DNA from 2 places in the Micromonospora sp. NPDC048986 genome. Region 1 is predicted to be linked to the other one. Evidence: riboswitches for the same ligand, from Rfam matches in the RefSeq annotation. Region 1 holds a riboswitch; the other holds the start of a gene.
The links. Region 1 has a riboswitch for cobalamin ahead of bluB (5,6-dimethylbenzimidazole synthase). Riboswitches for the same ligand answer to the same signal wherever they lie in the genome.

Region 1 (7,165 bases):
GGCCGTGTCCAGAATCCGGCCGGCCGGAACCATCACGCCCAGGTCGATGACCTCGTAGCTGTTGCAGCCCAGGACCACGCCGACGATGTTCTTGCCGATGTCGTGCACATCGCCCTTCACTGTCGCCAGCACGACCTTGCCCTGCCCGCGGCCCGGGTCGATCCGGCCCTCCAGGCGGGCCTGCTCCTTCTCGGCTTCCATGAACGGTTCGAGGTAGGCCACTGAGCGCTTCATCACCCGGGCGCTCTTGACCACCTGCGGCAGGAACATCTTGCCGGCGCCGAACAGGTCGCCGACGATCTTCATTCCGTTCATCAGCGGGCCCTCGATGACATCGAGGGGTCGGGCGAGGCCCTGTCGGGCCTCCTCCGTGTCCTGTTCGATGAAGTCGACGATGCCGTGGACAAGCGCGTACGACAGCCGCTCGTGCACCGGCGCCTCGCGCCAGGACAGGTCGACCGCACGCTTCGTGCCGGAACCGGTAACGGTCGACGCGAAGGCGACCAGGCGGTCGGTGGCGTCCGGGCGCCGGTCGAAGATCACGTCCTCGACGAGTTCGACGAGGTCGGCGGGGATATCGGCGTACACGGCGAGCTGGCCGGCGTTGACGATGCCCATGTCCAACCCGGCGCGGACAGCGTGCAACAGGAACGCCGAATGCATGGCCTCGCGAACCACGTCGTTGCCCCGGAAGGAGAATGACAGGTTGGAGATGCCTCCGCTGGTGCGGGCACCCGGGCAGCGCGCCTTGATCAGCGGAAGGGCGTCGATGAAGGCCTTCGCGTAACCGTTGTGCTCGGCGATCCCGGTGGCGACCGCGAGGACGTTCGGGTCGAAGATGATGTCCTCCGGCGCGAACCCGACCTGCTCGACCAGCAGATCGTAGGCCCGACCGCAGATGGACACCTTGCGTTCGGTGGTGTCGGCCTGGCCCTGTTCGTCGAAGGCCATCACCACCACGCCGGCGCCGTAGTCGTGAATCCGGCGGGCCTGAGCGAGGAATGCCTCAGTGCCCTCCTTGAGGCTGATCGAGTTGACCACGCCCTTGCCCTGCACGCACTTGAGGCCGGCTTCGAGGACCGTCCACTTCGAACTGTCGATCATCACTGGGATGCGGGCGACCTCGGGCTCGGTGGCGATGAGGTTGAGGAAGGTCGTCATGGCGCGCTCGCTGTCGAGCAGGTCCGCGTCCATGTTGACGTCGAGCAGGTTGGCGCCGCCGCGGACCTGCTCCAGGGCCACGTCGACCGCCCCCTGATAGTTGTCCGACTCGATGAGCCGGCGGAACTTGGCCGAGCCGGTGACGTTGGTGCGCTCACCGATCATCACGAACCCGGTGTCGGGTCCGATCGCGAACGGCTCCAACCCACTGAAGCGGGTGGTCTCCGCCAGGGCGGCGACCGTCCGTGGCGGTGTGCCGGCCACGGCGGCGACGATCCGGGCGATGTGCTCCGGTGAGGTGCCGCAGCAGCCGCCGACGACGTTGAGCAAGCCGGACGCGGCAAACTCGCCGAGCAGGCTGGCGGTCTCCTCCGGCGTCTGGTCGTAGCCGCCGAAAGCGTTCGGCAGACCGGCGTTGGGGTGACACGCCACGTAGGTGCCGGCGATCTTGGAAAGCTCCTCGACGTGCGGGCGCATCTCGGCCGCGCCCAGCGAGCAGTTCACGCCGACGACCAGCGGATCGGCCCGCTCTATCGAGCGCCAGAAAGCCTCCACGGTCTGCCCCGACAGCGTCCTGCCGCTCAGGTCGACGATGGTCACGGAGATCCACAGCGGCAGCTGCGGCGCGACCTCACGGGCTGCGGCGATGGCGGCTTTCGCGTTCAACGTGTCGAAGATCGTCTCGATCAGAAGCAGGTCGACGCCGCCCTCGGCCAGGGCCGAGATCTGCTCCGCGTACGCCGCGCGCACGCCGTCGAAGTCGACGGCACGATACGCCGGGTCCTCGACCCGCGGCGACAGCGACAGCGTCACGTTCAGCGGCCCGACCGAGCCGGCCACGAACCGGCCACCGAACTCGTCCGCCGCCTGCCGGGCCAGCCGCGCACCCTGAACGTTCATCTCACGAACCAGTGACTGGAGCCCGTAGTCGGCCTGGCCGATGCTCGTCGCCGTGAACGTATTGGTGGTGGTGATGTCGGCGCCGGCGGCCAGATACCGCCGGTGTACGTCCAGGATGACGTCCGGCCGGGTGAGGTTGAGCAGGTCGGGATCACCGCTGACGTCCTGCGGATGGTCGACAATCAGGTCGCCCCGATAGTCCGCGGCGGTGAGCCGCGCGCCCTGCAACATCGTTCCCCAGGCGCCGTCCAACACCAGAACACGCTGGGACATCAGCTGCCGCAGCGACGATGCGGTGTCTTTCTGGCTCGATAACGCGCTCAAGCGGTCGCCTCCGAAGCTCGGAGGCGCCCTTGTCGAAGAGATGTGGGCCGAGCGTGGCGGGCTCCGCCCGTCGCAGCGCCTCTCGACCCGACAGGCAGATGTTACCCGACCCGTCTGCCTGGAGGTCCCCGTACGGCGTCGGCGTCTGGCCGCCCCGGTCACCCGGCAAGCCCGATCGTGACGAGCACCGCCCATCACTGGCGATGCAGCGGCGGGACCTCCCATGTTCGTCGGGACCGTTATCGTGTGCGGTGGCACAAACGTTGCGAGGTGCCCTGCGCGAGTGGGGAGAATCGGGAAGCCGGTGGGAGTCCGGCACGGGCCCGCCGCGGTGACCGGGGAGCTGCCACCCACGCGTACCAGACGCAGCCACTGACCCTGCCGGGTTGGGAAGGCGGGTGACCAGCGTAGATCCGGGAGTCCGAAGACCGGCCTCGCGTCATCGCCCCGTCAGGGGCACGAGCGCAGCGGGAGCCTGCCTTGGACACCGGCCTCTACGAGACCATCCACCGCCGCCGGGACGTACGTGCCCAGTTCACCGGGGCGCCGATCCCCGACGAGACGTTGAACCGGGTCCTCACGGCGGCGCACGCCGCCCCGAGCGTCGGCCTCTCCCAGCCCTGGGACTTCATCCTGGTCCGCGATCCCGAGCTGCGGCAGGAGTTCCACCGGCACGTGCAGCGGGAACGGGACACCTTCGCGGCCACTCTGCAGGGTGCGGCGGCGGAACGCTTCAACCGGATCAAGATCGATGGCGTACGCGAGTCGACGATGTCAGTCGTAGTCACGTACGACCCCGAGCGGGGCGGACCGGCCGTGCTCGGCCGTCACGCGATCGCCGACGCCGGCCTCTACTCGGTCTGTCTGGCGATCCAGAACCTGTGGCTGGCCGCAACCGCCGAGCAACTCGGGGTCGGCTGGGTCTCGTTCTACCGGGAGCCGTTCCTACGCGACCTGCTCGGCATCCCGGCCACCGTCCGCCCGGTGGCGTGGCTCTGTCTCGGCCCGGTCACCCATCTGGAGCAGACGCCGGACCTGGAGCGGCACGGCTGGCGCCAGCGACGCCCGGTGTCATCGGTGATCCACCACGATCGTTGGACGACGGAGTGACCAAAGTGGTTGTGGCGGCGCTGTCGCGCCAGGCACCCCGCCGGCATTCCTGAGGTCGGAGTGTCAACCTGGCATGACGGCCCGGCCGGAGTGTTCTCAGTGGGCCCGGCTCGGCGGTAGGCCTGGGTGGCGCCAGCAATCCGGCCGCTCCCGCGGTAGGTCACCTCCGGCCTGTCTCGGTCTCTGACCACCAAGTTCGCGAAAGTCCTCGCCTTGTCACGCCATTGGCCTCCTGCCGCACAGATGTCCACGCGCGCCCGGTTACAAGCTCCGCCGGTGTGGCCTGTCGCCGGGTTCCCTGTCTGATTGCAGTTGCCCTGCGCTGAGGATTCAAGGTCGTCACAAGAGGCGTTGCAGGTCTCGTATCTAGTTTCATCGGCAACGGGGCCGGCGGACCGAATGCCGCCCATGAACAGAACGGGGAGCGCAATGAGAAGTTGGCAACGGTCGGGTCGCAGCCGATGGTCCTTCCTGGCGGCGGGTACGGTCTGCGCAGCGCTCGCGGGCGCGCTCCCGTCACTGCCCGCGAGTGCCGCCCCAGTCGATCAGCTGACTGTGTACGTGAGCCCCTCGGGCACCGCCAGCGCCACGGCGATGGGTAGCCGTGCCGGACTCAGCGGCGACACCGCTGTCTCCTCAATCGAGGAGGCGCAGGCGATCTTGCGCGCCCGGAGGGTGAAGGACGCGAAGGTGCTCCTGGCGGACGGCCTCTACCAGCCGAGCGCGCCGATCAAGGTGGACTGGTCACCTCCGGGCGGGCAGCTCACGATCGCCGGGGTCGGCGCCGCAGCCGTGATCGACTGCAGCTTGTTCGAGGACAACAGCTCCAACACGGAGTACGGCGTGATCGTCTCCGCTGACAACGTCCGCATCTCAGGTCAGACGTACCAGAACTGCCGCAACGGTGGCATCCGGGCCAACGGAACAGCGGCCAACCCGCTCGACGCGTTGAATGTCAGTGGCAACACGTTCCGGCGTCTCGGCAGCAAGTACCAGGCCGGGCCCGGCAATGGTTACGGGGGCGTACACGCGACCTACACGACCCGGCTACGGGTTGAGGGCAACCTGTTCCAGAACCTGGAGAACGCCGCAGGCACCGGCGTCGCCGAGATACACGGCGTCTATGTCGCCAACTACGGGAGCAACACCACCATCTACGGCAACAAGTTCGAGCTGATCTCGGGTGACCCGGTGCGGACGCGCAACCGTGCGAACAACACGATCGTGGACGCCAACATGTTCTGGAAGACCGGCTCGTACGCGATCTTCAGCGATTGGCGGTACACCACCGAGGGATGCAGCACGAACGGCATCTTCTCGGCGAACAAGGTGGGCACCACCACGTACAACAACGACAGCTGGAACGAGGACGGCCAGGGCTCGATCAGCATCGTCCGGGTGCGCCTGTGGGGTCATGACGCAGCGACCGACGCCAACCTCTACGGCTGCTCAAGTGACCCGATCACCTTCAGCGGCACCAACTCGTACGTCTCAACCAGGCCCTGGTAGCAGCGGGGGGATCAGTGAGGCCGCGTCGATCTTCGACGCAGCCACCGTCGCCGCCCGCCGAGGTCGTGCTCAACCGAGCGACCCCGGCGGGCGGTGTCGTCAAGGTCATATGATCAGCGGTTCAGCGAAGTTGGGCATCGGAGAAGTGCCCGCGCCCGGAGAACGCGGCTCGGAGTGCCCACCGATTCGCCGATTCAACAGCGCCCCCGCGTTCTGTCGCGGCGACGCCGGTCAGGGGAGTGCGTCGTCGGCCAGCTTGCTGCGTACCGTGGAAGCAGCGGGGTGACCGAGCGCGGTGAGGATCTCCAATGCCTGTTCCCACACCGTTCGCGCCCGGTCCGTCTCGTCGAGTGTCTGGTGTAGATCGCCGAGGTGGTCCAACGCCTCGGCCTCGCCAAACCGGTGCCCCAGCTCGCGGCTCAGTTCTATGGCCCGTGCGAAGCAGACGGCGGCCTGCGTGTGGTCGCCGAGGCGGTGCCGAATGAAGCCGAGGCTGTCCCAGGTGCTCGCCTCCGCGATCCGGTGTCCGATCTCAGCCTGCAACGTCAGGGCCTGCTCGCAGTGGTCCAGCGCCTGCTGATACTCGCCGAGCAGGGCGTAGTGCCATCCCACATTGTTCAGCGCGTTGGCCTGTCCGCTGCGGTGTTCGAGCGCTCGGTAGAGGTCGAGGGAGATCAGATCGTGGTGGATAGCGTCCGATATCCGGCCCTGTTGGTCGTAGACCATGCTCATGCTCAGGTGCGTGTGGGCCTGCCCCACCCGGTCGCCGGTCTGGCCCAACAGGTCAGCGGCCTGTGTCAGATGGTGGTGGGCGTCGTCGTACCGCCCGAGTTGGCTGAACCCGCGAGCCAGGTCGCGGTGCGAGAGCACCTGCCCGGCCACGTCATCTCGGCGTTCGGCTGCGACCAGCGCCGCCTTCCGTAGAGCGAGCCCGTCATGCCAGTGCCCCTGCCGGTCGAGGTACGAGATCAGCGTCCAGGTCAGCTGCCAGCCGTACGCGGCGAAGCCATGTTCCGTGGCGTGCATGGTGGTGGCGATCAGTGTCGCGTGCTCGGTGGAGAACCAGGCCATCGCCTGCTCGTAGGTGTCGACCGGGTGGACGATTGTCAGCGGGACCGGCGGTTCGAGGTCGATCGGATCCCGGTGTGGGTCGAGCACCACCGCAGCGGCGTGCCCGGTGTGCAGGTAGTGCCCGAACATGCGCCGCAGCGCCGCGTCAGTCTCAGCCGCGGACTCCTCGGCACGGGTCAGTTCAGCGGCGTACGCGCGGAGCAGGTCGTGGAAGCCGTACCGGCCGGGGGCGTGTTCATCGATCAGATGGGCGCGCGTGAGTTCGGCCAGCAGCGGGCGAACGCGGTTGACCGGCAGCCCGACCAGGCTCGCCGCGCCCGCTGCTGAGACGTCCGGTCCCGGGTGCAGACCGAGTAGCCGGAAGACGCGGGCCGCCTCCGTGCTCGTCGTTCGGTAGGACCAGGAGAGCGCTGCCCGTACGTTGAGCAGTTGGTCGCCGCTGTCGAAGGCGTCGAGACCGCCGGTCGTCTCCCGAAGCTCCGCGGCGAGGCCGGCTAGCGGAAACCCGGGATGGGCGGCGGCGCGGGCGGCCACGACGGCGAGGGCCAGCGAGAGCCGGGAACAGCCATCAATGATCTCGGCGGTGGCCTCGGGTTCGGCGGCGACCCGATCGCCGCCGAGGCGACGGGCCAGCAGTTCGCGTGACTCGTCGGTGGAGAGCAGCCCGAGGGTCAGCGCGCGGGCCCCGTCGATCGCGACCAAGCCGGGTAGCTGGCGGCGGCTGGTTACCAGGACGAAGCAGCCGTCACCGCCGGGCAGCAGTAGACGGACCTGGTCGGAATCAGCCGCGTTGTCGAGCACGATGAGCATCCGCCGGTCGGCGACAATGCTTCGGTAGAGCCCAATCTGCGCGTCGAGGTCGGTCGGCGCCTCCGTGGCCGGTACGCCGAGGGCCTCGAGGATGGCGCGGATCGCGGTCGACTGCGACATCGGCGCGGCGGCTGGGGCAACGCCTCGCAGGTTCAGCCAGAGCTGTCCGTCCGGGAACTGCCACAGATTGTCGTGTGCCCAGCGCAGCGCGAGCCACGTCTTGCCGACGCCGCCAGCACCACAGATGAGCCGGATCCGGGTGTCATCCGTCTTGTCGAGA
Region 2 (7,165 bases), on a different contig from region 1:
CGCGGGCGGCCCAGCTCGGCGGTCGGCACCACCTCGATGCCGGTCACCCGCCGGGACCTGTCGTCCCAGACCGGCCGGCAGCCCAGCAACGCGAGGACCTCGGCGATGTCGTCGCCCTGGGTCCGCATCGCACTGGTGCCCCAGACTGTCAACCCCACCGAGCGGGGGTACGCCCCGGTGTCGGCCAGGTGTCGAGCCAGCAGCGAGTCGGCGAGGGCAACCCCGACGTCCCAGGCGTTGCGGCTGGGGATGGCCTTCGGGTCGACGGAGTAGAAGTTGCGGCCGGTGGGCAGCACGTTCACCAGGCCCCGGGTGGGTGAACCGGACGGGCCGGGCGGCACGAACCTACCGTCCAGCGCCCCGAGGGTGTTGGTCAGCTCGTCGGTGGTCCGAGCCAGTCGGGGCACCAGCTCGGTGGCGGCGAAGTGCAGCACCGCGGCGACGTCCGGGATCGACTGACCGGTCACCTCGGTCACCACGGCGTCAACAGTGTCCACTGCCCAGTCCAGGGTTTCCATGCCGATGACCAGCCGCCGGGCCAGGACCTCGATGAGGTCGATCGCGTCGGCGGCGGTGCCGGCAGGCCCGTCCACCACGTCGGTCAGTGCGGCGGGCAGCGCCAGTCGCTGTCCCGGCGACGCGAGCAGCTCCTGCTCGTCGAGGGAGTACGCGACGGCGAGGGCCTGTCGCAGGCCGGGCAGGGCCCGGGCGCCACCCCAGACCTGCGGGGCGCGCAGCACCGCCAGGACCAGGTTGACCCGCGGCTCGCCCGTGGGCGCGTCGGCGAGGATGTGCAGGCCGTCGCGGATCTGCACGTCCTTGACCTCGCACAGGTACCCGTCGAGGTGCAGCACGAAGTCGTCGAAGTCGTCAGCGTCGGGCATCGCGTCGGCGTGCAGGTCGTGGTGCAGCTCGGCGGCGCGCACCAGGTCCCAGATCTGGGCCCGCACGGTGGGCACCTTCGCCGGGTCGAGGGCCTGCACTGTCGCGTACTCGTCGAGCAGTTGCTCCAGTTTGGCGAGGTCGCCGTAGGTTTCGGCGCGGGCCATCGGCGGGACCAGGTGGTCGACGACCACGGCGTGCGCCCGCCGCTTGGCCTGGGTGCCCTCGCCGGGGTCGTTGACGATGAACGGGTACACCAGCGGCAGGTCGCCGAGGACCGCGTCGGGCGCGCAGTCGGCGGCCAGGCCGAGGCCCTTGCCGGGCAGCCACTCCAGGGTGCCGTGCTTACCCAGGTGCACCACGGCGTCCGCGCCGAAGCCGCCGTCAGCGACCGGCGCTGTCAACCAGCGGTACGCGGCCAGGTAGTGGTGACTCGGCGGCAGGTCCGGGTCGTGGTAGATGGCGATCGGGTTCTCCCCGAAGCCGCGGGGCGGCTGGATCAGCAGCACCACGTTGCCGAAGCGCAGCCCGGCGAGCACGATGTCGCCGCCCTCGGTGTACAGCTCGCCCGGCGGCTCACCCCAGTGCTCCCGCATCCGCTCCCGCAGCTCGACCGGGACCTGGTCGAACCAGCGCCGGTACGTCGCCCCCGGTATCCGGGCCTCGGCGGCGGCCAACTGCTCCGGGGTGAGCCACTCCACGTCGTGACCACCGGCGGCGATCAGGGCGTGGATCAGCGCGTCGCCGTCGTCGGGCGGCGGCGCGTCACCCAGGTCGTAGCCGGCCTCGGCCAGCGCGGCGAACAGCCGGACCGCCGAGGCCGGGGTGTCCAGCCCGACGGCGTTGCCGACCCGGGAGTGCTTGGTGGGGTACGAGCTGAGCACCACGGCTACCCGCTTGTCGGCGTGCGGCACGTACCGCAGCCGGGCGTGGCGCACCGCGATCCCGGCGACCCGGGCGGCCCGCTCGGGGTCGGCGGCGTATACCGAGAGCCCGTCGGCGTCGATCTGCTTGAACGAGAACGGCACTGTGACGATCCGACCGTCGAACTCGGGAATGGCCACCTGCATGGCGGCGTCCAGCGGGGACAGCCCGGCGTCGCTGTCGGCCCACTGCGCGCGGGTGCTGGTGAGGCAGAGCGCCTGGATGACCGGCACGTCCAGGGCGGCCAGCGCGCCGACGTCCCAGGCGTCCTCGTCGCCGCCACCGGAGGCGTCCGCGGCGACCGCACCGCCGGCCGCGAGCACGGTGACCAGCAGCGCGTCGCAGCGGGCGAAGAGCCCGAGTGGGCCGGCGCCCGCGGTCAGCCCGCGCAGCGAGCCGCAGAAGATCGGCAGCGGGTTGCCGCCGGCCCGCTGGACCGCGTCGGCGAGCACGTCGACGAAACCGGTGTTGCCGGCGAGGGCGTGCGCCCGGTAGAAGACGATCCCCACCGTGGGCCGGTCCGGGTCGGCGGAGTGGTCGCCGTGCACGCCGTACGCCGGGGTGGGCGTTGGTGCGGCGAACCCCTCACCGGTGAGCAGCACCGTGTCGGAGAGGAACCGGGCCAACTGTCCGAGGTTGTCCGGACCGCCCTCCACCAGGTACGCCAGCGACTGGGTGACGACCCCGGAGGGCACTGTGGAGATGGCCATCAGCTCCGCGTCGGGCAGCGCCTCACCGCCGAGCACGACCGTCGGCACGCCGGTGGCGAGCACCGCGGCGAGGCCGTCCGGCCACGCCTGCCGACCGCCGAGCAGCCGTACGACGACGAGGGCGACCCCGTCGAGCAGGGCGGGCACCTCGTCGGCGGCGACTCTGGCGGGGTTGGCCAGCCGGTAGTCGGCACCGCTGGCGCGGGCGGCCAGCAGGTCGGTGTCGGCGGTGGACAGCAGCAGGATGCGCACGGCGGGCTCCGGAAAGTGACGCCCTGGGCCCTCACGGGGGCGACCGGGCGATGCGGGTGGGTTCGGCGTCAGCCGGTACGACGGCCCGGGCGAACGGCGCACCGACGGGTGCGTCGGGGCCGGTCAGCGCCGGGCGATCAGCTCAGCGATGCCGGTGGCCGATGTCCCCGGAGCGCGCTGCCTGAAGCGCAATACGACGATAGTCGTCGATGAATAAGACGCTGTGCGTCATCGGGTCCTCCTCGGGTGTCCACGCCCTGGGGTACGTCCCGACGGCCGAAGTATCCTGGCTTCCGGATCGACGCTCTCCCCCGGCCTTCCAACCGCAGACACACGGCCGTGACTCACAAGGGGGGATCGCTCCCCGGTGACAGTGGCGGGACCGCGTCGGAATCGCACCGACTTCCTTCACTGCCGTCAGGCCGCGAATGCTGCCACACCCCTGCGCCGCCGGTCAACGCGGACCCCACCCCCACCCGACCACGCTCACCACATTGACCTGCGGATATATCGGCGCGCGGGGGATGCATCTCGCCGCAGTGGCGGGCTGGGCGAACTGGTTGATCGGCCCTGCGGACTGGCCCGTGGCAGGGGGCGGAGTGTTCACGCGCCCCCTTTGGAGCTGATGTCGTAGACGATTCAGCCGCCTCGGCTCCCGGCCCGCGCCTCGGCTTCAGGTCCGGACGTACGGCGATATCGCCAACGATTCAGCTCCAAAGGCGCCGAACGACACATGCCCGGGACCGAACACGCCACGCGCCGACGACCGACGTCGCTCGACGCACCGATCAGCGGGCGTGGCGTTCCGGGTGGGCCCGGCTCCAGGTCCGCATCCGTTCCGGGTAGCCGGTGCGCGCCGCCTCGTACAGTGGCACCGCGTGCTTGCGGGCGATGGCCCCGGCCGCGCGGGGCGTTCCGGTACGACGGCGGATCCACTCGCCGTCGTGGGCGATCGCCACCACCGTGGTGTCCGTCGCGGTCGTCTCCGGTTCCAGGTAGAACTCCACCCCGCGCCGGGTGGCGACGAACGCCTCCAGCGCCGCGAGGTCGTCGCGGGTCGCCTCCCGGTCCAGCTTCGTCGGGGTCGCCTCGGCACCCCGTGACCGGCGGTTGAACCAGCTCATGCCCCGCCCCTCTCCTCGACGTCCCTCCAGTGCAGCACCGGTTCCTGGCAATACGCTGCACGCCGGATGGGAGAGAGCTGACCTGCGTCGGGATATCCGGGTGGAACCCGCGGCGGGTTGGCGGTGTCATGAGTGTGATCCGAACGGAGGCTCCCCTGGACGACGAGGCGCTCGTCACCCGCGCTCGGGCAGGTGACCTGGAGGCGTACAACCTCCTGGTCGCCCGGCACACCGCGTCCGCGTACCGGACGGCGGTGCTGCTCGGCGCGGGCTCGGACTCCGAGGACGTCATCCAGGAGGCGTTTGTGAAGGCGTACCGGAAGCTGTCCCGTTACCGGGGTGACGCGTCCTTCCGGTCGTGGCTGCTCGCGATCGTCGCGAACGAGACCCGCAACCTGCACCGCTCCCGTGGCCGGCGCGACGGGCTCGTGCTGCGGGCGGCGGCAGCGGACCCGACGTCCGAGGTCGCCGAGGACGACGCGGTCGGCGCGGTCCTCGCCGGTGAGCGCCGGGCGTCGCTGGTGCAGGCACTGCGACAACTGCCGGTACGGGACCGCGAGGTGATCGTCTGCCGCTTCTTCCTCGATCTCACCGAGGAGGAGACGGTGTCGGCTCTGGGCTGGCCCCGGGGCACTGTGAAGTCGCGCACGTCCCGGGCGCTGGGGAAGCTTCGCGGCCTGCTCGACAGTGAGGAGGTCCGGCATGGGTGACCTCGAACGGGAACTGCGCGACCTGTCCGCCTGGCTGGACACTCCCGATCCGCCCGACGTGACCGCCCGCGTCCGCGTACGACTCGGCACGCCCGCGCCCGCGCCCCGGCGGCGTCGGTGGCGGTCGCTCGCCGCGGTCGCGCTCGTCGCACTGCTGGTGGCGCTGTTGCCGCCGACGCGGGCCGCGATCGCCGACGTCGTCACGGGGCTGCTGCGCTTCGCCGGGGTCAGCATCGCCACCTCATCCGCCCCGACGCCGCCCGGCGGCACCGCGTCGCCGTTGCCCGGGCAGCGGGCCGTCGCCCTGGACGAGGCCCAACTGTCGGTACGGTTTCCGATCCGCCTGCCGGCGATGCTGGGCACACCCGAGCAGGTGCTGGTCGCCGACCCGGACGCCACCGGCCGGTACCGGGTGGCGACGCTGCTCTACGACGGGGGCGCGCTCCGCGTCGACGCGTTCGACGGTCGCCTCGACCTGGCCTTCCACAAGGAGGTCACGCCGCCGGGCGCGAACTGGGTCCAGGTCAACGGCGACTTCGCCGTCTGGGTCGACGGCCCGCACGTTCTGTCCTACGTGGATCGGGCGGGCGGGATCCGCCGGGAGACCGCCCGACTTGCCGGCTCGACCCTGATCTGGCAGGACGAGGACGTCAGCTACCGGCTTGAGGGCACCCTCACCAAGGCCGAGGCGATCGAGATCGCGCGCTCATTGGGCTAGTACGCGGTCGGGTCCCAGTCTGCGAGCTGCTCCATCGGCTGGATGTCGCCGGTGGTCTCCAGGTCGTCGAGTGGGACTCGCTCGTAGAAGTAGAGGACCATGTCGCTCGCTGCGCCTCGCATCGCCATGTCGCCCGGCTGCGCGTCAGCGGCAAGGTCGTCGCAGCGGACGCCGTCGGCGTTGAGGGTCAGTCGCCAGGAGCGGCCCTCGGTCGTGTGCAGGTCGATGGTCGCCGGCTTGAACGGCCAGGCGACGGTCGTCGCCGCTACCGTCGTCAGGAACTCGTCGACGCCCTCGACCGCGACGGCCGTCGGCAGCGGCTGTGCGACCCCCTGAGTGAGCTGGGCGTCGTAGGTGTGGACGGCCAACTCCTGGATCTGGTGACGGGCCACGGCTCCGCTGGTCTCCGGGGCCTGCGAGCGACCCCACCAGGTCCAGCAGCCGCGGTCCGGGCCGGCCGCGCGCATCGCGTCGAGCATGAGCCCGGTCGACTCGGCGAGCCAGCCGTCCAGGGCTTCGCGGTCGCGGGGCGCAGTCGGGGCGCCCTTCGGGTCCGTCCGCGCCGGGGGCTCAGCGCCCGGACCCGCCGCGATGATGGCGGCCTGGCGGCGGCGGCCGTCGCCGAGGTGCTGCGCCAGTTCGCGCAGCGTCCAGTCCGGACAGGTCGGGACCTGGACGTCAAGGTCGGGGGCGGACGCGATCGCGGCGCGGAACGCGGCCGAGCGGCCTTCGATCAGCCGCAGGACCTCGGGGAAATCCAACATGTGCTGCACCTCGGTTGTGTATCACTGCGCGCCGGCCACCGGATAGCGAAATTAGCCGGACGAACGCGTCGACAGCCGGCGCCGGCGCCACCCGGAAACTCCGCGCATGCTCGCCAACGGCGATCACGTCCTGACCAGGCATCCTCACCCGCGCCCGTGATGACTTACGCACGCTCCCGCTCAGAGCACCAGGAACCCGGCGGGCCTGGGCGGTGTCGGATAGGTGCGACGAGTGCTCGACGCGTACCGGAAGGGGCGAGATGGTTTCCTGGGGCAGGTTGATGCTGGCATCCTCGGTGGTCCTGCTGGCGGGGTGTACGACCACGGCCGGCGGAGCGGCACCGACGGCGGGTGCGGCCACCACGGCGAGCACCGCGACCGCCTGCGCGGCGCGGGTCGAGACGGGGTCGCTGCCGGACTGGGCGGACGCCGGGTTCAGCGGGGATGCGCGGATTCCGCACGTCTTCGGCGCGAAGGGTGACATCGTGGCGGTGCTGTTCGCCCATCCGCTGCGGCAGGTCCGGACGGACGGGTCGAACAACAAGATCCTCTGGGTGGCCCGCGCCGCCACGACCTCGCCCGACCCGACCGCACCGGCAACCCTGGTGATCACCGCGAGGCTGGACGGCACCGACACCCGGGTGATCCGGGAGGTCGCCGGCGGGCCGGGGCCGTCGATCATCGACCTGCCGGAGGCCGGGTGCTGGCGACTCGACCTGCGCTGGTCCGGGCACACCGACACGATGGACCTGGTCTACGCCCCCTGAGCCGGTGCCCCGGCTGGCTAGGCTGCCCGACGTGCTGGAGGACGTGCGGACGGCGGCCCGCAACAACGCCGAATGGTGCGACATCGTCTGCGGCAGCCACGGGTTGGCCGGCCGTACCGACGCCGACGCCTGGTCGGTCCCCCACCGTTCGCCACAGTGGTACCCGGACGCCGTCACAGTGCGACCGGGCGTCGACGCCGAGGCCCTGCTGTCCCGCATCGACGCGGGGCCCGGCGCGTCGGTGAAGGACAGCTTCGCCGACCTCGACCTGTCCGGGTACGGGTTCCGGGTGCTCTTCGACGCGCAGTGGATCT

Region 2: another riboswitch for cobalamin. It lies ahead of cobN (cobaltochelatase subunit CobN); the one in region 1 lies ahead of bluB (5,6-dimethylbenzimidazole synthase).

The regions. Positions count from the first base shown of each region.
Region 1 is NZ_JBEZFJ010000014.1:129,474-136,638, forward strand. It holds gene metH (methionine synthase) at 1-2,385, opposite strand, end outside; S-adenosyl-L-homocysteine riboswitch at 2,400-2,475, opposite strand; cobalamin riboswitch at 2,637-2,837, shown strand; gene bluB (5,6-dimethylbenzimidazole synthase) at 2,866-3,495, shown strand; gene AB0B94_RS26060 (hypothetical protein) at 4,057-5,004, shown strand; gene AB0B94_RS26065 (BTAD domain-containing putative transcriptional regulator) at 5,236-7,165, opposite strand, start outside.
Region 2 is NZ_JBEZFJ010000010.1:215,773-222,937, forward strand. It holds gene cobN (cobaltochelatase subunit CobN) at 1-2,768, opposite strand, end outside; cobalamin riboswitch at 3,048-3,177, opposite strand; gene AB0B94_RS21650 (hypothetical protein) at 3,557-3,892, opposite strand; gene AB0B94_RS21655 (RNA polymerase sigma factor) at 4,021-4,602, shown strand; gene AB0B94_RS21660 (hypothetical protein) at 4,595-5,320, shown strand; gene AB0B94_RS21665 (maleylpyruvate isomerase N-terminal domain-containing protein) at 5,317-6,084, opposite strand; gene AB0B94_RS21670 (hypothetical protein) at 6,366-6,851, shown strand; gene AB0B94_RS21675 (hypothetical protein) at 6,883-7,165, shown strand, end outside.